4 regions of the Streptomyces sp. NPDC060184 genome follow, and region 1 is predicted to be linked to each of the others. Evidence: riboswitches for the same ligand, from Rfam matches in the RefSeq annotation. Region 1 holds a riboswitch; each other region holds the start of a gene.

Region 1 (4,612 bases):
CGGTGACCGACCGCGCGTAGTCGGCGGTCTGGAGCAGTCCGGGGACCACCGAGGTCTCCAGCGTCCTCGCGGTCTCGGCCTGCGCCTCCAGAGCGATGAAGTCGCGGTACTGCGGCGGAATGACGCCCCGGTAGGCGTGCCACCAGCCCGTGTCCCGGCCGTCCGCCGACCCGGCCAGTGCCGAGAGGAGGGTGCGCAGTTCGGGATCGACGACGGCGTACGCGTCGAGCAGCCGGCCGACGTCGGCCGGGGACACGCCGCTCGCGCCCGTCTCGATCCTGCTCACCTTCGACTGGTGCCAGCCGAGCAGCGAGGCCGCCTGTTGGCTGGTGAGTCCCGACGAGTGGCGCAGACTCCTCAGCTCTTCCCCGAGTTTGCGACGGCGCACGACGGGGCCGTTGCCCATTCCGGTCTCCTTCCGCCGGGCGCGGCACGGCCGACCGCTCCGTCGGCCGACCTGGAAGCCAGTGTGCCGAATGTTCGAGCTCCGGTGAGCCGGAGTTCACCGCATTGAGCGATAGATATATGCATATCTCGGCAGATCGTGCTTGCGCGGGGTCCGGCGGTGGCACTCTGGCGCCAGGCACAATCCGGGCCGATAGGGGTCGGCCGGGCGGAAAGGGACGGCGTCGCCATGGCAGATCATCAGGAAGCACATGTCACCCTGCCGAGCGATCCGGTGTCGGTGTCCGCGGCCCGCAGACACGTGGCCCGCGTACTCGCGGAGTGGGGCATGCGCGACGACACGGAGGACACCGGGACGATCCTGCTGATCGTCTCGGAGCTCGCGACCAACGCGGTCCTGCACACACTCGGCCAGTCGCCCACGTTCACGGTGCGGCTGGTGCTCGACCGGGACGAGGAACTGAGGCTGGAGGTGACGGACAGCCACCCCCGGTGGCCCAGAAGGCTGCCCCCGGCCGTACAACGGGACAACGGGCGCGGCCTGGCGATCATCCGGGTCCTGGCCAGGGAGTGCGGCGGCCGGTTCGGCGTCACTCCGACCGAGGACGGCGGCAAGACCGTGTGGGTCGTGCTGCCGTGGTCCGTACCGGTGCGGGGCTGACGCCGCACCCGGCCCGGACGGGGCGGCCGTGCGACCCGGCGGGGTCGTCGCGCGTCGCCGCGTCCGGGCCGGGCGCCGCACACCGGCGGCACGGGCCCGGTGTACGTCAGCGCACCCGTCCGTACCAGACCCGCTTCGTCCAGATCCGCTCCAGCCGCACCACGGCACCGGTCTTCGGGGAGTGCCAGATCTTGCCGTTTCCGGCGTAGATGCCCACGTGGTACACGCTGCGACCGCTGTGGAAGAAGACCAGGTCGCCCCTCCTGCGCTGCGAGGAGGTGATGTGGCGCGTCTTGTTGTACTGCTGCTGCGCCGTGCGGGGCAGCTTCTTGCCGACCCGCTTGAACGAGTAGAGCGTCAGCCCGGAGCAGTCGAACCGCCGGGGGCCGGTGGCGCCCCACTGATAGGGGGAGCCCTTCTTGGACGCGGCGACCCGGAGCGCCTTCGTCGACTGGGCGGCGGCCTCGGCGTCGGAGACCAGGCCGGGGGCCAGCATGGTCGAGCTGAGGGCCAGAGTGAGGACCGAGGCCGTACCGGCCCGGGTGAGCAGAGACGGGACATGAACCTGCGCAGTCATGCGCAACCCTTCGTCAGCCGCCTGTGAAAGATGACCTGTCGGGTTCGGGCTGGCGAAGTCGCCCGGCCGCATGTCGCGGCTTCACCCCGAGGGACGGCCGGTTGCCCGGTCGGCCCGTAGTGCTCGGGTCCTCCACTCCTGCCGATCCACTCCTGTCGACCCGTCATCCGCTCGGCGGCAGGACTCGGCGTCCGCGCGGACCGCCCCGTCGGGGTGGCGGGGGCTTGTCGTCCCAGGGATCTTGACCCAGGCCGTGCGGGATTTTCGAGGTGGCAGAGGAGGTGAGGACGGTCGGCCGACGTTGCGCCGGGAGAGTGGGGGAGCGTCCGGCGCGGCCGGGGGCGCGCACCCCGGGCGCCTCCACCGCGGCTGCGCAGTGCGGTACTTGGGGCACGGGGAGGGCACCGGGGAGCGCAAATCGGGAGGGAGGCCCGGCGGGCCGAAACCCTGCGCCGAACGGGCGGAAAATCGGAAATTCATCACGGGCGTGTCGCCGGAAGCGGAGAAACGGCTCCGGTCCGGCCCGGATCCCGTGCGGGGTCGCCGTCGCCGAGTCCTACGGGGTCCTCCGGCGGATCGGGTGGCCGTCCGGGCCGGCGGTGAGCCAGGACCCGTCCCCGAGCGGCTGGATGTCGTAGGGATTCTCGCCGTGTGCGTCGAAGACGCCTCGGACCTCGCCGGTCCGCGCGTCGACGCGGGTGTGGCGGAACCACTCCTCCATGTCCTCGGTCTCGCCGACGACGGTGACGACGACGGTGTCCGGGTCCAGGTAGCCGCCGCTCCACTCCACGAAGACCTCGTCCGGATCGTGCCCGAGGGCCTCGACGGAGAGGGAGAACGTCACTTCGCCGCCGGGGTACGCGTGGACGGCCATGTCGGTCTGGGAGTGGTCGACCGTCATGAAGTGCCGCCCGTCCGGCGACAGACCGATGAGAACCCTGTCGTCCCAGGGATAGCGGAAGAGGTTCATCCGCCCACCCGACACCGACGCCCGGTGGATGACCGATCCGTCCTGTCCCTCGCCCACGTCGAGGAGGACTTCGCCGCTCGCCCGGTGCGCGAGCTGGGTACCACCGTGCCCGACCGTGTCCAGATCCGCCTGCCCGAGTACCGCTCCGGTTCCCGCGTCCAGGGCGACCCACTGGTCCGGGCGGTCGCGCCCGGCCATGGCGTCGGGCCGGTAGACCCAGACCGTGAGTCCGTCGGACGAGAGGGCGCAGCCGGGGCGGTGCCCGAACCGCTCGTCCGACTCGGGTTCGAACTCCGACCGCCAGAGTTCGGTCCCCGCGGCCGTTACGCAGACGGCAGCGCTCAGAGTCGTGTAGAAGACCTGATGAAGGCCGGTGGGAGCGGTGTGCTCGACGACCTCGTCCCCGGCCGACGGCCGGAAGACCCTGGCGGGCGACAGAGCACCCCAGGCGTCGGCGGTCGGCTCGTAGGCGCATATGTCCCCGCCGACGAGCCGGGTGAGGGGCCGCAGGGGCCCGGTGGAGCGATTCATGTTCAGGAGCGTACGGAACATGATCGGCCGACATCGCCGTGGCCGGGGCCGGGGCCGAGGCGGGGGCGCCGGTCGCCTTCCGGCGCGGACCGGGCCCGTCAACTCGCTCTCCCGGGCGGTACGGAGACCCGCCCCGCCCGCCGCTCCCCGTCCAGCGCGCGCAGCGCCCGGGCCAGCGTGGCCGCGTGGATCCGGTCCTCGCCGCGCTCGTGCATCAGCGCCAAGGCGTCCCGCAGTGTCGCGGCGTGCGAGGCCAGCGCCTGGGCGGCCCGCAGCGCCGCGTAGGTGTCGCTGCCCCGGGCCGGGTTGATCCGGCCCACCTGGTCGAGGACGGCGAGGTAACGGTCGATGAACTCGGCCTCCGCGTGGGTCAGTGCGGGCAGGGACGGCAACTCCGGCGGCAGCATGGGGACTCACCTCGTGGGGCGCTGTGGCGGGTACGCGGTGCGGTGCTCCCCGACGCGGCCGGACGGGCCGTGAGCGCGGTGGTTGCGGCGTCGAGGACGAAGGGGTCACGGCCGATGTCACCGGCGATGCCGTCGGCGACCCGCCCGACGGCCGCCCCCCACCGGTCCGGGCAGGGCGGGCTGCTGGATTACTACCCGTGCGACCGCCGGACCATGTCGGCCCCCGGACGCCCCCGGGCCGGTACGCGGTGCGCGCCCCGGCCCGGTGCGCGCCGTATACGAGGCGAGGAGGGTGCGGGCAGGCCGGCGGGACCGTTCCGGGGACGGTCCGGCCCGCCGGGGCCGTGCCCCCGTACCGGACGGTGTCGCCACGTGACCGGCCCAGTTAACGCGACGGAAAAACTTCCGCCCTAACGTGCGGTGTCTGGCCGGTGTGCCCGCATCGGCGGGCGACGAGCTGTCGTCGTCCGAGGCGGCTCCGCCGCGTCCAGGGACCCGACCGGGCGCGAGACGATGAGGTGGAAGCGTGCAACTCACCCCGCACGAGCAGGAGCGCCTGCTCATCCATGTGGCCGCCGACGTCGCCGGGAGACGCCGGGCGCGCGGGCTCCGGCTCAACCACCCGGAGGCGGTCGCGCTGATCACGTCGCACATCCTGGAGGGCGCGCGCGACGGGCGGACCGTCGCCGAACTCATGGCGTCCGGACGGAAGGTGCTCACCCGCGCCGACGTCATGGACGGCATCCCCGAGATGATCCACGACGTCCAGGTGGAGGCCACCTTCCCGGACGGCACCAAACTCGTCACCGTCCACGATCCGATCGTCTGAGGGGCGCCGTGATTCCCGGAGAGATCCTGTACGCGGACGGGGCCGTGCCGATCAACGAGGGCCGGCCGGTCACCCGGATCACCGTCCTCAACGCGGCCGACCGCCCCGTCCAGGTCGGCTCGCACTACCACTTCGCCGAGGCCAATCCCGGCCTCGACTTCGACCGGGGGGCCGCCCACGGCCTGCGGCTGAACATCGCCGCCGGGACGGCCGTGCGCTTCGAGCCCGGCAT
Region 2 (4,612 bases), on a different contig from region 1:
CGCGGGCGAGGCGCTCGGGGTTGGTCACGAAGAGGTCGTCGCCGACGATCTGGACCTTGGAGCCGAGCTTGTCGGTGATGACCTTCCAGCCGGCCCAGTCGTCCTCGTACAGCGGGTCCTCGATGGAGACCAGCGGGTACGCGGAGACGAGCTCCTCGTAGTACTCGGTCATCTCGGCGGCCGAGCGGGACTTGCCCTCGAACTCGTACGTGCCGTCCTTGTAGAACTCGGACGCGGCGACGTCGAGCGCGAGCGCGATGTCGCGGCCGGGGACGAAGCCGGCCTCCTTGATGGCCTCGACGATGAGGTCGAGGGCGGCGCGGTTGGACTCGAGGTTCGGGGCGAAGCCGCCCTCGTCGCCGAGGCCGGTGGAGAGGCCCTTGGTCTTGAGGACCTTCTTCAGCGTGTGGTACGTCTCGGCACCCCAGCGAAGGGCCTCGGAGAAGGACTCCGCGCCGATCGGGGCGATCATGAACTCCTGGATGTCGACGTTGGAGTCGGCGTGCGACCCACCGTTGAGGATGTTCATCATCGGAACGGGCAGCAGGTGCGCGTTCGGGCCGCCGAGGTAGCGGAAGAGCGGGAGGTCGGAGGCCTCGGAGGCGGCGTGCGCGACGGCCAGCGAGACGCCGAGGATGGCGTTGGCGCCGAGCGAGCCCTTGTTCTCCGTGGCGTCCAGGTCGGACATCGCCTGGTCGATCAGGCGCTGCTCGGTGGCGTCGTAGCCGACGAGCTCCGGGCCGATCTGCTCGATGACGGCGAGGACGGCCTTCTCGACACCCTTGCCCAGGTAACGCTTGGGGTCACCGTCGCGAAGCTCGACGGCCTCGAAAGCGCCGGTGGAGGCGCCGGACGGAACGGCAGCACGGCCCGTGCTGCCGTCGTCGAGACCAACTTCGACCTCGACCGTGGGGTTACCCCGCGAGTCGAGGATTTCCCGGGCTACGACGACGTCGATGGACGGCACGAGCATCTCCTTCTGGGATGTGACGCTGACTGTGCGGGGCTCTTGAGCCTTGCGACTAGAGCCTAACCGGACACAGGACATCGGCCAGCCGACCGTCCGTCCAGTGACACGGCGAGCCTACACATTGTTTCCGTACGGAACATAACGTGCGGCGGTACGGCGTCCGGCGGTCTGCCGTACGTCCGGAAAAGGGAGCCCCTTCTCCTTCTCCTCCGGGGCCGCCGCGCGGACGGCGCGTGCCGGAAAAGGCCCTGGCCCGGCGTGCGGGGGGAGTGCGCGCCGGGCCAGGGAGTGGGAAAGGGGTGCCGCCGGACACCCCCGTTCCGGGGAGGAGAGGTTCGTGACTACTTCAGGTGGAGCTGCTGACCCGGGAAGATGAGGTCGGCGTCCTCGACGATGTCGTGGTTCAGCTTGAACAGCTTCTGCCAGCCGCCCTTGACCCCCTGCTTCTCGGCGATGGTGCTGAGGGTGTCACCGGCGACGACCTTGTACTCGCCGTCGCCCTTCTCGACCTTGTCGCCGGTGGGCGTGGTGACGGTCTCGGACTTCTCGGCGGCGGGACGCTCCTCGCTGCGGGAGGCGGCCTGCGCGTCGGTGGAACGGTCCGACTGGGCCGAGGAGGCGCTGTCGGTCGAGGTGCTCGCGGAGGTGTCGGTGCTCGCGGAGGAGGAGCCCGTGTCGACGCCCGGGTCCACACCGTCGTTGGTGAGGTTGCCGGCACCGGCGCAGGACCAGGCGCCCGGACCCTGCATGTCGAGCAGCACCTCGGCGGTGGCGATCTGCTGCTCCTTGGTGGCCAGGTCGGCGCGGGGGGCGTACTTCGTACCGCCGGCGGCGGCCCAGCTGGACTGCGAGAACTGCAGACCGCCGTAGTAGCCGTTGCCGGTGTTGATGGACCAGTTGCCACCGGACTCGCACTGGGCGACGGCGTCCCAGGTGGCGACGGAGGCGGCGGAGGCGTTGGTGGCGCCCATCAGCGGGAGGGCGATGGCGGCACCGGCGACGCCGGCGAGCGTGGCCACACGGACGGCCTTGGACGAACGGCGGTGCTTACCCTTGCTGGACAGCAGCATGGAAGATCTCCTCACCGACGCCTGCGAGGTGAGCTGTCGGGTTCGGGCCAATGAGTTGCCCGGCCACACGTCCTTGCGTGTGGCTTCACCCCTAGCTGGTCCCGGCCCGCCCGTCGTTTCCGACGGGCCGTCCGATTCCGGCGGCTTACCTGGGTCCCCCGCTCCTGCCTACGGCGCTTTCGCGTCTGTTCCCTTCGACCGACGGCAGGATTCGGCGTGACGGTCGACGGGGCCCGCGGTGCGAGCGGCTCTGACCGTAAACAGAGGGAACCCCCACATTCAATGATGGACATATCAGACAATCAGACCTTACTGGCCACGCCTGAATAACCGTTTCCGCAGGTCAAAGCGGACATCTGCGAACCCCCGTGACCGCGACACGCCCAAACAGCGAAGAGACCCATGTCTCACTTTCGCAAAAGCGGACATAGGCCCCTTAACTGCCCCTCTTTTCGGGCGGTTTTCCCGAATTTGATCAGTTGGCGGGGGCGGTCTCCGCCGTGTCGGGAACGGTCTCCGGCGTGTCGGAAGTGGTCGCGCTCTCCGTGGAGGCGGTCGACGTCCCTCCGGTGGCCGTCTGCGTGGACAGGTCGAGCTCCTGGCCCGGCAGGATCAGGTCGGGGTTCGAGCCGATCACGTCCTCGTTGGCCTGGTAGAGCTCGGTCCAGCCGTCCGTCAGGTGCTGGGCGTCGGCGATCGCCCAGAGGTTGTCGCCGGACTGGACCGTGTACGTCCCGTCCGTCGCGAGCGCCGCGTCGTCGCGCGCGTCGCTGTCGCCGCGCGAGGCGTGCCGGCCGGACTCGCGCGAGGCGTCGGCGGCGGCCTCGTCCGGGTCGGGCGTGCCGCGGTGCTTGCCGCCCGTCGCGGTGTCACCGGTCGCCGCGTCCGTCGCGCTGTCGCTCGTACCCGCCGTCGCGCCGCCCTTCGCCCCGCCCTTGCCGGGGGTGGTGCTGCCCGGGGTGGCCGAGCCGGAGGGCGAGGGGGTGGCGGAGGCGTCGGGGCTCGGCGTGGCGCTGCTGCCGGTCGAGCCCGTCGAACCGGTCGTGCCGTTCGAGCCGGAGGCACCGGTCGCGTCCGACGTGTCCTGCGACCCGGTGGCGCCGGTCGAGGCGGGTGCGCCGCCCGCGTCCGGGATCGTGCCCGCCGAGGCGCCCGCGTCCGCCGCGGAGACGGAACCCGGGTCCACCCCGATGAGCGAGCCTGCGGGAGCGAGGCCGGAGATCACCGCGCACCCGGGCCACGCCTGCGGGCCCTTGGCGTCGAGGACCTTCTCCGCCACGGCTATCTGCTGGGTGCGGCTCGCGAGATCCGCGCGCTGCGCGTACTCCGTACCGCCGTAGGCCGCCCAGGTCTCCTGGGAGAACTGCAGTCCGCCGTAGTAACCGTTGCCGAAGTCGGCGCTCCAGGTGCCGCCGCTCTCGCATTCGGCGACCTTGTCCCAGGTGGTCGTGTCCGCGGCGCCGGCGCTGCCCGCGGCGAGGAGCGGAATCGCGAGGGCGGAGCCTGTCACGCCGGCTGCGACGACGATGGCGGGTGCCTGGCGAGGGCGGCGGTGTCTGCCGTTCGCGGAGCCCATGGGAGTGCCTTCCGTGTGACTGACGGGTGAACTGATGCGTCGAACCGTGAACCTAGCGGGACTCGAACGTGCGTCACAAGTCGATGCCTCGCAGATCACGTGAACATCACAGTGTTGACGGAGCGTCACTTCCGTAGAGCGCCGGGCCCGGCGTGAACTCCACGGGAAGGGTGCGCAGTCCACGCATGATGAGCCCGCCGCGCCACCGCAAATCGGTGCTTTCTCCCGCAAGACGCAGGTCAGGAAGGCGCCTCAGCAGGGTCGCGAGGGCCGTCCGGCCCTCCAGCCGGGCCAGCGGCGCACCCACGCAGTAGTGGATGCCGTGGCCGTAGCCGAGGTGCTGATTGTCACGCCGCGCGAGGTCCAGCCGGTCGGGGTCCTCGAAGCGCGCGGGGTCGCGGTCGGCCGCCGCGAGCACCACGAGCACGGGGTCGCCGGCCGCGATCTCCTCGCCGCCGACGGTCAGCGGTTCGGTGGCGTACCGCCAGGTGGCCAGCTCCACCGGGCCGTCGAAGCGGAGCAGTTCCTCGATGCCGGTGGCGAGCAGCTGCTCCTCCCCCGCCGCCAGGGACGCTTCGAGGCGGGCGCGCTCCCCGGGGTGGCGGAGCAGCGAGTAGGTGCCGTTGCCGATGAGGTTGACGGTGGTCTCGAAACCCGCGAAGAGAAGGATGAAGGCCATCGCGGCGGCCTCGTTCTCCGTCAGGTGCTCGCCGTGGTCGCTGGTCCGGATGAGTTCGGAGATCAGGTCGTCGCCCGGGTCCTCCCGCTTGCGGTGGATGAGTTCGGCGAGGTAGGCGCGCATCCGCTTCACCGAACGCGCCACTCCGCCGCGCGGCCCGCCGCCGTGGCGGATCATCATCCCCGCCCAGTCCCGGAAGTCGTCCTGGTCCTCCTCGGGCACTCCGAGCAGGTCGCAGATGGCGTAGATGGGGAGCGGGAACGCGAAGTCGTGGATGAGGTCGGCGGAGCCCGCGGCCACGAACCGGTCGATGAGCC
Region 3 (4,612 bases), on a different contig from region 1:
GCGGATCGTCCTGTCGCCCTTCGCGCACCCGGTGTTCACCACACTCACGGGCATCGGCTTCGGCCTGGCCGCCGCCGGGCGGCTCCGCAGGGCCGGCCGGATCGCGCTGCCGGTGCTGGGGCTGCTGCTGGCGATGGGCATGCACGCCCTGTGGAACGGTTCGGCGACCTGGCGTCCGTACGGCTTCTACCTGGTCTACGGCGTCTTCATGATGCCCGTGTTCGGGCTGCTGACCTGGCTGGCGATCTGGTCGCGCAGACGGGAACTGCGGACGCTCACCGCCGAGTTCCCGGCGTACGCGGTGGCCGGCTGGCTCACTCCGGCCGAGCCGCTCGCGCTGGGCTCGATGCGTGCCCGGGGCATGGCGCGCGACCTGGCGCGGCACTGGCACGGGGCGTCGGACCGGGCCAGGGGCCGGGCGGCGGCCCGTGCCGTCGCGGAGTACGAGTCGTTCGCGACCTCGCTGGCCGCGCTGCGGCGGGACGCCCGGCGCGGTGCGGTGGGCGCCGACTTCGCGGCGCGCGAACAGGAGTTGCTGCACCACCTGTGGGAGCGCCGCGAGGTCGCCGCCCCCGCGCTGAGCCAGGCGGCCCGCAGCGTGTTCCGCCCCGCCGTCCACCGCCCGGTGCCCGTCCCGTACGGCGCCGGAGCCCACACGGCGCATGGCGCACATGGTGCGCACGCGGGACACCGGGCGCACGGAGCCCACGCGGCGCACGGGGCCCACGCGGCCCGGGGGTACGCGCCCCCGGCCCCCGCCCCCGCCCCGGCCCCGGCCCCGGCCCCGGCCAACGAACAGCCGCCTCCGCACCGGCAGTACGGCGGGCACAACCCCTATCTGCATCCGCCGCAGTAAGGCGTGCTCAGGCGGAGGCTTCGGTGAGCCGGTCCAGTTCCTCGTCGGTCAGCGCGAGGTCGGCGACCGCGAGCAGCGCGGGGAGCTGTTCGGGCGTGCGCGCCGAGGCGATCGGTGCCACGACCGTGGGGCGGGACGCGAGCCAGGCCAGCGCGACGGTGGCGATCTCGGCCCCGTGCGCCTCGGCGACGGCGTCGAGCGCGCTCAGCACCTTCCGCCCCCGCTCGGAGTCCAGGTGCGCGCCGGCCTTCTCGGCGCGGGCGCTCTCCACCCGGGTACCGGGGCGGTACTTGCCGGTGAGGAAGCCGGATGCCAGCGCGGAGTACGGGACCGCGCCGAGACCGGTCTCGGCGGCGAGGTCCTGCGCGGGACCCTCGTAGGTGGCGCGGGAGACCAGGTTGTAGTGCGGCTGGAGGGCGACGTAACGGGCCAGTCCCTCGCGCTCGGAGAACGCGAGGGAGGCGCGCAGGCGCTCGGGGCTGATGTTGGAGGCGCCGATCTCGCGGACCTTGCCCTCCTTCACCAGCTGGTCGAGGGTGGTGACGATCTCCTCCACCGGGACGCTCTCGTCGTCGTAGTGCGTGTAGTAGAGGTCGATGTAGTCGGTGTCGAGGCGCCGCAGCGACTCCTCCACCGCGCGCCTGACGGTGGCGGGTGCGAGCCCCCGGTACTCGGGGTGGGCACCGGCCTTGGTGGCGACGACGACGTCCGCGCGGTTGCCGCGGGACTTGAGCCACGCGCCGATGAGCGTCTCGGACTCGCCGCCCTGATTGCCGGGGGCCCAGGCCGAGTACGCGTCGGCGGTGTCGACGAAGTTGCCGCCGGCCGCGGTGTAGGCGTCGAGGACCGCGAAGGACTGCGCCTCGTCGGCGGTCCAGCCGAAGACGTTGCCGCCGAGGGCGAGGGGGAAGACCTCGGCACCGGCCGTGCCGAGCTTGCGGAGAGATGAAGTCATGAACGGTTCAACGGACCGGACGGAGGCCCGTATTCCGGTACAGCTCCGCTCGTGATCCCGGTACGGCTCCGATCGTGGCCGGCCCCGCCGGAGGCGCGCTCCTCGCGGGTACGCGGCGTCCGTGCTCCGGGGGGAGGGAGAACCGGCAGCCCTGACGTCCTGGGGGGGGGAAGAGCGGCAGGGCTGCCGGGGTTCGGTGGGCTCGGGGACGCGGAGCGTCAGACCGCGAGGCCCTTGTCGGTCAGCCAGGCCATCGGGTCGATGCCGGTGCCGTCCGGGGTGTGGACTTCGAGGTGGAGGTGCGGGCCGGTGACGTTGCCGGTGGCTCCGACGCGGCCGATGGTGTCGCCGGTGCTGACCTGCTGGCCGACGACCACGTCCATGGAGGACTGGTGGCAGTACCAGATCTCCGTACCGTCGTCGAGCTCCAGGACCGTGCGGTACCCGTACGAGCCCGACCAGCCCGCGGACTTGACCGTTCCGCCGTGCACGGCCTTGACCGGGGTGCCGGTCGGCGCGGCGAAGTCGAGCCCGGTGTGCTGCCCGGAGGCCCACATCGTGCCGGCCTCGCCGAAGGTGGAGGTGATCGTGTACGAGGAGGTGGGGAGCGCGTAACTGGCGGCGAGCTTGGCGAGCCTCTCGGCCTCGGCCTTCTTCGCCGCGGCCTCCTCGGCCGCCTTCTTCTCCGCGGCGGCCTTCGCCTCCGCCTCGCCCTGCTGCTTCTTCGCCTCGGTGGCGGCCTTGGTGGCTGCCGCCGCTTCCTCGGCCGCCTTCGCGTCCGCGTCGGCGGCGGACCGCTGCTGCTCGGCCTGCTGGAGGATGCGGGCGCGCAGGGCCTCACCCGCGTCGGTGGCACCCTGCTCGGTCTCGGCCGTGGTGAGCCCGGCCGTGGTGAACGGCGCGGCCGACACCACCGGCTCGGGGGTGTCGTCGGACTCGACCGCGGTGATCAGAGCGCCCAGCCCGGGGACGGACTTGGCATCCGGAAGGTTGTCCGCGAGCGAATCGGGAAGAGAGATGGAGACCGGCGGCTTGCTCTGCGCGGTGGCCATGCCGCCCGCACCGACAGCCGCGATGACGCCGACCCCGAGGACGGTGGAACTACGCGCGAGACCGCGCTGCTTGGCCACACGGTGCCGGCCGCGTACGGGGCGGAGGGAATCCTCGGTGGGGTTCCATTCCTCCCACGCCTTGTCGGAGTCGCCGGGGGAACCGAAACCGTCGAGCGTGGCAGAAGGTGACGGGGCTTCGGGGGCAGGCTGGTTGGACGCCACGGAGGCGCACTCCTTTCCTTCCTTCTCGCCTACCGGGTTAGCTGACGGGTTCGGAGCAGGAAGGTCTCCTACGGGCGCCTGACGTCTCCGAGGAGACACAGGTGTCCGATTCACCCCAAGAAGTGGTTCCCCGGTTCCCTTGCGGAATTCGGCGCTCGCGCACGGCGCCGTCTCTGACGACGGCTGGGACGACCGCGCTGCGTTATCGAACGTTAATAGACAGACGGCTCCGATTCCAAGCTGTTCCCCTTGATCATTCCCACTTCGGGGCGGGATTTACCAGGGCATATCACCACTCATCAGGGCGACTTACGGACAGCCGGAGCGCCCCCGCTTTTCTGACGGTGTGTCATATGTTATCGAGCGGCACCGCTCTGCTACGGACCGTCGCCGCGTCCGCCCGACGGGCCGGGGCGCACCCCGGGAAAACCACGGGAGGGGTCGGGAGAACCACGGGCCGGCTCGGGGAAGCCCCGGGGCGACGGCCGGCGGGCCCGCGTCAGCCGTTCCCGCGGCCCACGATCGGCACGGTGGTCCGGCGCTCCGGCTGGTCCTCCGCCGGCCGGGCGACCGCCAGCAGCGCCAGGTCGTCCGTCGAGCGGCCACCGGTGTGCAGCCGGACGTCGTCGGTGAGCGCCGTCAGCAGCTCGTCGGGGCCGGGGAAGATCCGCCCGCGCAGCCGCTCCGCCGGGTCGTAGAACACACCCGCCCGGTCGCGCGCCTCGGAAAGCCCGTCCGTGTAGGTCAACAGCGTCGCGCCCGGCGGGAGTTCCCACTCGTCCACCCGGTCCGGCCAGGCGCCCAGCGCCATGCCGAGGGGCAGCGCGGGCATGCTCGGCCGCAGCACGTCCAGCGCCCCTCCGGCATGGAGCAGCAGGGGCTCGGGGTGCCCCCGGTTGACGATCCGCAAGGTCGCCGAGCCCTCCGGGACCTCGGCGAGCACCGCGGTGACGAACCCCTCCACCGGGTCCAGCCCGCCGCGCCGCGCGGCGTCCCTGGCCAGGGCACGTTCCAGCCGCTGCGCCACCCCCTCCAGCGTCTCCTCCTGCTCGGCGGCCTCCCGGAAGGCGCCGATGATCACCGCCACCGCCTCGACCGCGTCGAGCCCCTTGCCGCGTACGTCACCGAGCACGAGGCGTACGCCGTACGGGGTGTCCGCGACGGCGAAGAGGTCGCCGCCGACGTACTCGTCCGCCTGCGCCGCCTCGTAGCGCGCGGCGACATGGAGCCCGCCGACCCGGTCGGCGGGGACGGGCAGCACCGCGCGCATGGCCGTCTCCGCGATGATCCGGGCCGAGGCGAGCTGCTCGTTGCCGCGCCGTACGACCCCGTTGATGACGAGCGCGAGCACGGCCGCGGTGAAGACGGTGAGCGTCTCGATGACGGGGACGATCTGCCCGATGGTGCCCACGTACACCCGCATCGCGATGACGGCGGCGAGCGAGGCGACACCGATCCGGATGGTTCCGGCCCGGGAGGCGAACGGCGCGGCGATCAGGGGGGCGGCGACGAACAGGGGCACCGCCG
Region 4 (4,612 bases), on a different contig from region 1:
GGAGATGGAACGCGCGCAGGCACAGTTGGAGCGCGAGTGGCTGGACCGTCTCGGCACGGTCGCCGGCCGCGCCGACGAACTCTGCCGCTTCGCCGTGCTGTTCGGCGACCCGCAGCTCGCGCTGACGGCCGTGGGGCGCGTCCTGGACATCACCGCCGACGAGGTGCGGAAGGTCGCCGCGGCCACGCTGCGTCCCGACAACCGTGCCGTGCTGGTCTACGAGCCGGTCGAACCGGCCGACGAGACCGGTGCCGAGGACGGCGCGGACACCGACGCCCACGAGGAGGCCGCCAAGTGAGCGACGCCACCGTGACTGGAGTATCCATGGACTTCCACCCGCAGCCCACCCCGGGTACCGCACGCCCCTGGGCCTTCCCGGCCCCCGAGCGCGGCACCCTGCCCAACGGGCTGACCGTGCTCCGCAGCCACCGCCCCGGCCAGCAGGTCGTCGCGGTCGAGATCCACCTCGAAGCGCCGCTCGACGCCGAGCCCGAGGGCTTGGACGGCGTCGCCACCATCATGGCGCGCGCCCTCTCCGAGGGGACCGACAAGCACAGCGCGGAGGAGTTCGCCGCCGAGCTGGAGCGCTGTGGCGCCACGCTCGACGCGCACGCCGACCACCCGGGCGTCCGGGTCTCGCTGGAGGTGCCCGCCTCCCGGCTGGCCAAGGCGCTCGGACTGGTCGCCGAGGCGCTGCGGGCCCCGGCCTTCGCGGACAGCGAGATCGAGCGGCTGGTGGGCAACCGCCTCGACGAGATCCCGCACGAGCAGGCCAACCCCGCGCGCCGTGCCGCCAAGCAGCTCTCCAAGGAGCTGTTCCCGGCCACCGCCCGGATGTCGCGCCCGCGTCTGGGCACCGAGGACACCGTGCGGCGGATCGACTCCGCCGCCGTGCGCGCCTTCTACGACGCCCACGTCCGCCCCGCCACCGCGGTCGCGGTCGTCGTCGGCGACCTCACCGGCATCGACCTGGACGCCCTGCTCGCCGACACCCTCGGCGACTGGTCGGGCGACGCCGGCAGCCCCCGCCCGGTGGCGCCGATCACCGCGGACGACACCGGCCGCGTGGTCATCGTGAACCGCCCGGGAGCCGTGCAGACGCAGCTGCTCATCGGCCGTATCGGCGCGGACCGGCACGACAGCGTGTGGCCCGCCCAGGTCCTCGGGACGTACTGCCTCGGCGGCACACTCACCTCGCGGCTCGACCGGGTGCTGCGTGAGGAGAAGGGCTACACCTACGGCGTACGCGCCTTCGCCCAGGTGCTCCGTTCCACGGCCGGCGGTGCGGACTCCGGCCCCGCCGGTGCGGCGATGCTGGCCATCAGCGGCTCGGTGGACACCGAGTCCACGGGCCCCGCGCTCGACGACCTCTGGAAGGTCCTGCGGACTCTCGCGGCGGACGGGCTGACCGACGCGGAGCGCGAGACCGCCGTGCAGAACCTCGTGGGGGTGGCCCCGCTCAAGTTCGAGACGGCCGCGTCCGTCGCGGCGACCCTCGCCGACCAGGTCGAGCAGCAGCTGCCCGACGACTTCCAGGCGCACCTGTACGCGCGGCTCGCCGAGACCGGCACCGTCGAGGCGACCGCCGCGGTGGTCAACGCCTTCCCGGTGGACCGGCTGGTGACGATCCTGGTGGGCGACGCGGCGCAGATCGCCGATCCCGTCCGTGCGCTCGGCATCGGCGAGGTGACGGTCGTGAACGGCTGACCGGCCGTCAACCACGGGCCGCGCACGTCCCGGCCGTGACCCCGGTGGGAGAGATCCCGCCGGGGTCGCGGTGTTTGTCCCCTTTGCCATGAAGCATGACTTTCTGCCCTGTGGGATGCGCTACAAAACCCCCTGTCCGTTTGGTGATCGAAAGCGCCGCGGCCTAGCGTCGATCCGGCTGTCCGTCGACTGTGTGCCGCACTCGCGGTGCCGGACAGTCATCGCCGAGTCCCCGTCAGGCGCGAGCCTGGGGAGCCGGGGACCCGTGAAGTCCCTGGGGTGAATCGGGCACCCGCGTCTCGTGAGAGGCGCGAACGCCCGTAGGAGACCTTCCTGCTCCGAACCCGTCAGCTAACCCGGTAGGCGAGAAGGAAGGAAAGGACCCGCTCCTCCATGGCGTTCACCCGTGCCACCGGGACGCATCGCGCCCCGGGCCGTCTGACGCGCTCCACCGCCAGGTTCGCCGGCGTCGCGGCGCTCGCCGCCACCGGCGTCGTCGGCTCGATGGCCTCCCCGGCCCTCGCCGCCGACTCCACCGTCCCGTCGCCCGGTACGACCGGCCTCATCGGGGCCGTGGTGCTCGGCGACTCCATCGCGGACCGGATAGCCGACCAGGCGGCGGCCCAGCAGCGCGGCGCGGAGGCCAGGGCGAAGGCCGCGGCGAAGGCGAAGGCCGAAGCAGCCGCACGGGCGAGGGAGGCACGCGAGGAGAAGGCGCGCGCCGCCCGCGCCGCCGAGCGCGCCCGCCTGAACTCCTTCCACCTGCCCATCGCGGGCTCCTACGTCAGCACCGGCTACCAGTCGAGCGGTTCGCTCTGGTCCTCCGGCAGCCACTCGGGCGTCGACTTCCACGCCGCCACCGGCACCCCCGTCCTCGCCGTGGGCGCGGGGACCGTCGTGGAGGCCGGCTGGGGCGGCGCGTACGGCAACAACATCGTGCTGCGGATGACGGACGGCACGTACACCCAGTACGGCCACCTCTCCTCCCTCGGCGTCTTCGTCGGCCAGCACGTCTCCTCCGGGGAGCGGATCGGCCTCTCCGGCGCCACCGGCAACGCGACCGGCCCGCACCTGCACTTCGAGGCGCGCACCGGCCCGGAGTACGGCACCGACATGGACCCCGTGGCGTATCTGCGGGCCCGCGGCCTCACCGTCTGAGCCCCGCCGCCGCACCGTCCCGGCCCGGTGTACCGCCGCCCGTCCCGCGGTACCGCCGTACGGGAGCGGTCGCGCACCCTCCTGATCGTCCCGACGCCCCGGCCCGTGCCGGGGCTTCGGCATATCACCCGAAACCCCTACGGCCGCCCGCTCCGCAGGCAAAAGATATGTGCGAATTCCGGTACGCCATCGGAAATTCACTCAGATTGCAATAGAGTCACGGTGCAGGCTTCGATCGGCCGCGTTTCGCGGGGATTAAGGCGGAGGTTCGGACATGCGCATTCCCGCGCACTCGGTATGCACGGCAATCCGTGACGACATCGTCTCGGGCGTCTACGAACGCGGCAGCCGCCTCACCGAGGAGCTTCTGGCGCGGCGCTACGGCGTCTCCCGCGTGCCCGTGCGCGAAGCGCTGCGGACCCTGGAGTCGGAGGGGTTCGTGGTCACGCGCCGACACGCCGGCGCCTGCGTCGCGGAACCGACGGAGCAGGAGGCGGCCGACCTCCTGGAGGTGAAGCTCCTGCTGGAACCGCTGGGTGCGGCCCGGGCCGCGCAGCGCCGCACCGAGGCGCACCTCAAGGTCCTGCGCGGACTGGTCAAGCTGGGGCAGGAGCGGGCCCGCCGGGGCGAGGGGGAGGACTTGCGCTCGCTGGGCGGCTGGTTCCACGAGACGCTCGCCCAGGCTTCCGGCAGTCCCGGTCTCATCGCCCTGCTGACCCAGCTCCGGCACAAGATCGCCTGGATGTACGCCGTCGAACAGCCGGTCCGCCCCGTCGAGTCGTGGGCCGAACACGGCGCCCTGGTGGACGCGGTGGCCCGGGGGGACGCGGAGCGGGCCAGGGGTCTGGCCGCCCAGCACGCGGAACGCTCGCTGGCCGCGCACCGGCCGCGGCGCCCGGCGCGGGCGGTGAAGCAGTCCCGGGTGAGCACTTTGCAACATCCCGTAAACACCTCGGGTGCCCGTCATTAACAATCGCGCCGTATACAAATAGCAGAGCGAATTGCAGCCGCTTTCTCGTGCTGTCGGAATTCCAGTCCTCACGGCTGCCCGGGAAATGACTGAGCCGCCCCGTCCATGAGGAGCGGTGCGGCCCGGTCGAGCGGGGAATTCCGTCGCGGAGTCCGGCGGAAGGGGGATTCAGACTGTTTCGGGAAGCTCGTCGAGCCCCTCGGTGACCAGCTTGGCCAGTCGGTCCAGCGCGGCGTCCGCGCCCTCCGCCTCGGAGGCGAGCACGATCTCCTCGCCGCCTTCCACGCCCAGCCCGAGAACCGCGAGCATCGACGCGGCGTTGACCGGGCTGCCGTCGGCCTTGGCGATCGTCACCGGGACCCCGGAGGCCGTGGTGGCGCGGACGAAGATGGAAGCGGGGCGGGCGTGCAGGCCTTCGGCCCATCCGACGTTGACGCGGCGCTCAACCATGGTTCTGCCCTTCGTGAATCTGCGATGTCCTGACCGGTAATTGATTTGTCTAGACCATTGTGTCATGGGGGCGTGGACCTGCGTACCCTCCCGGCGGCGGAGCCGCCCGGTGGGCTTCCCAGCCTGCCCCGGCACCGAATCCGCCGCGACCCGGGCCCCCGGCCGCGCGGATGCCCGTACGGCCCGGGACGCTCACCCCGGACGGCAGTCCCGAGGTCGGCCGAAAGGTGACCGCCCGACCGGTCGAACCATGTCCGTACGGCGGTCGGGCGGTGACCGGACGGTCCGTCGGACGGTGACCGGACGGGTATCCGGCCCCCGGCCGGA

What was found. Region 1 has a riboswitch for cyclic di-AMP ahead of ACFWEE_RS29630 (C40 family peptidase). Riboswitches for the same ligand answer to the same signal wherever they lie in the genome.
Region 2: linked by a shared signal. The riboswitch ahead of ACFWEE_RS03420 (transglycosylase family protein) and the one ahead of ACFWEE_RS29630 (C40 family peptidase) in region 1 are both predicted to bind cyclic di-AMP.
Region 3: linked by a shared signal. The riboswitch ahead of ACFWEE_RS00065 (M23 family metallopeptidase) and the one ahead of ACFWEE_RS29630 (C40 family peptidase) in region 1 are both predicted to bind cyclic di-AMP.
Region 4: linked by a shared signal. The riboswitch ahead of ACFWEE_RS12155 (M23 family metallopeptidase) and the one ahead of ACFWEE_RS29630 (C40 family peptidase) in region 1 are both predicted to bind cyclic di-AMP.

Annotation. Positions count from the first base shown of each region.
Region 1 is NZ_JBHWYX010000061.1:23,716-28,327, forward strand. Features, by position in the region: gene ACFWEE_RS29620 (helix-turn-helix domain-containing protein) at 1-406, opposite strand, end outside; gene ACFWEE_RS29625 (ATP-binding protein) at 635-1,066, shown strand; gene ACFWEE_RS29630 (C40 family peptidase) at 1,173-1,643, opposite strand; cyclic di-AMP (ydaO/yuaA leader) riboswitch at 1,672-1,750, opposite strand; gene ACFWEE_RS29635 (hypothetical protein) at 2,200-3,144, opposite strand; gene ACFWEE_RS29640 (hypothetical protein) at 3,243-3,551, opposite strand; gene ACFWEE_RS29645 (urease subunit gamma) at 4,078-4,380, shown strand; gene ACFWEE_RS29650 (urease subunit beta) at 4,389-4,612, shown strand, end outside.
Region 2 is NZ_JBHWYX010000003.1:96,270-100,881, reverse strand. Features, by position in the region: gene eno (phosphopyruvate hydratase) at 1-973, opposite strand, end outside; gene ACFWEE_RS03420 (transglycosylase family protein) at 1,312-2,040, opposite strand; cyclic di-AMP (ydaO/yuaA leader) riboswitch at 2,044-2,226, opposite strand; gene ACFWEE_RS03415 (transglycosylase family protein) at 2,516-3,616, opposite strand; gene ACFWEE_RS03410 (cytochrome P450) at 3,723-4,612, opposite strand, start outside.
Region 3 is NZ_JBHWYX010000001.1:18,430-23,041, forward strand. Features, by position in the region: gene ACFWEE_RS00055 (PrsW family intramembrane metalloprotease) at 1-856, shown strand, start outside; gene ACFWEE_RS00060 (aldo/keto reductase) at 864-1,811, opposite strand; gene ACFWEE_RS00065 (M23 family metallopeptidase) at 2,030-3,085, opposite strand; cyclic di-AMP (ydaO/yuaA leader) riboswitch at 3,097-3,249, opposite strand; gene ACFWEE_RS00070 (PP2C family protein-serine/threonine phosphatase) at 3,585-4,612, opposite strand, start outside.
Region 4 is NZ_JBHWYX010000014.1:54,941-59,552, reverse strand. Features, by position in the region: gene ACFWEE_RS12165 (M16 family metallopeptidase) at 1-298, shown strand, start outside; gene ACFWEE_RS12160 (M16 family metallopeptidase) at 325-1,707, shown strand; cyclic di-AMP (ydaO/yuaA leader) riboswitch at 1,920-2,088, shown strand; gene ACFWEE_RS12155 (M23 family metallopeptidase) at 2,101-2,865, shown strand; gene ACFWEE_RS12150 (GntR family transcriptional regulator) at 3,140-3,835, shown strand; gene ACFWEE_RS12145 (HPr family phosphocarrier protein) at 4,004-4,285, opposite strand.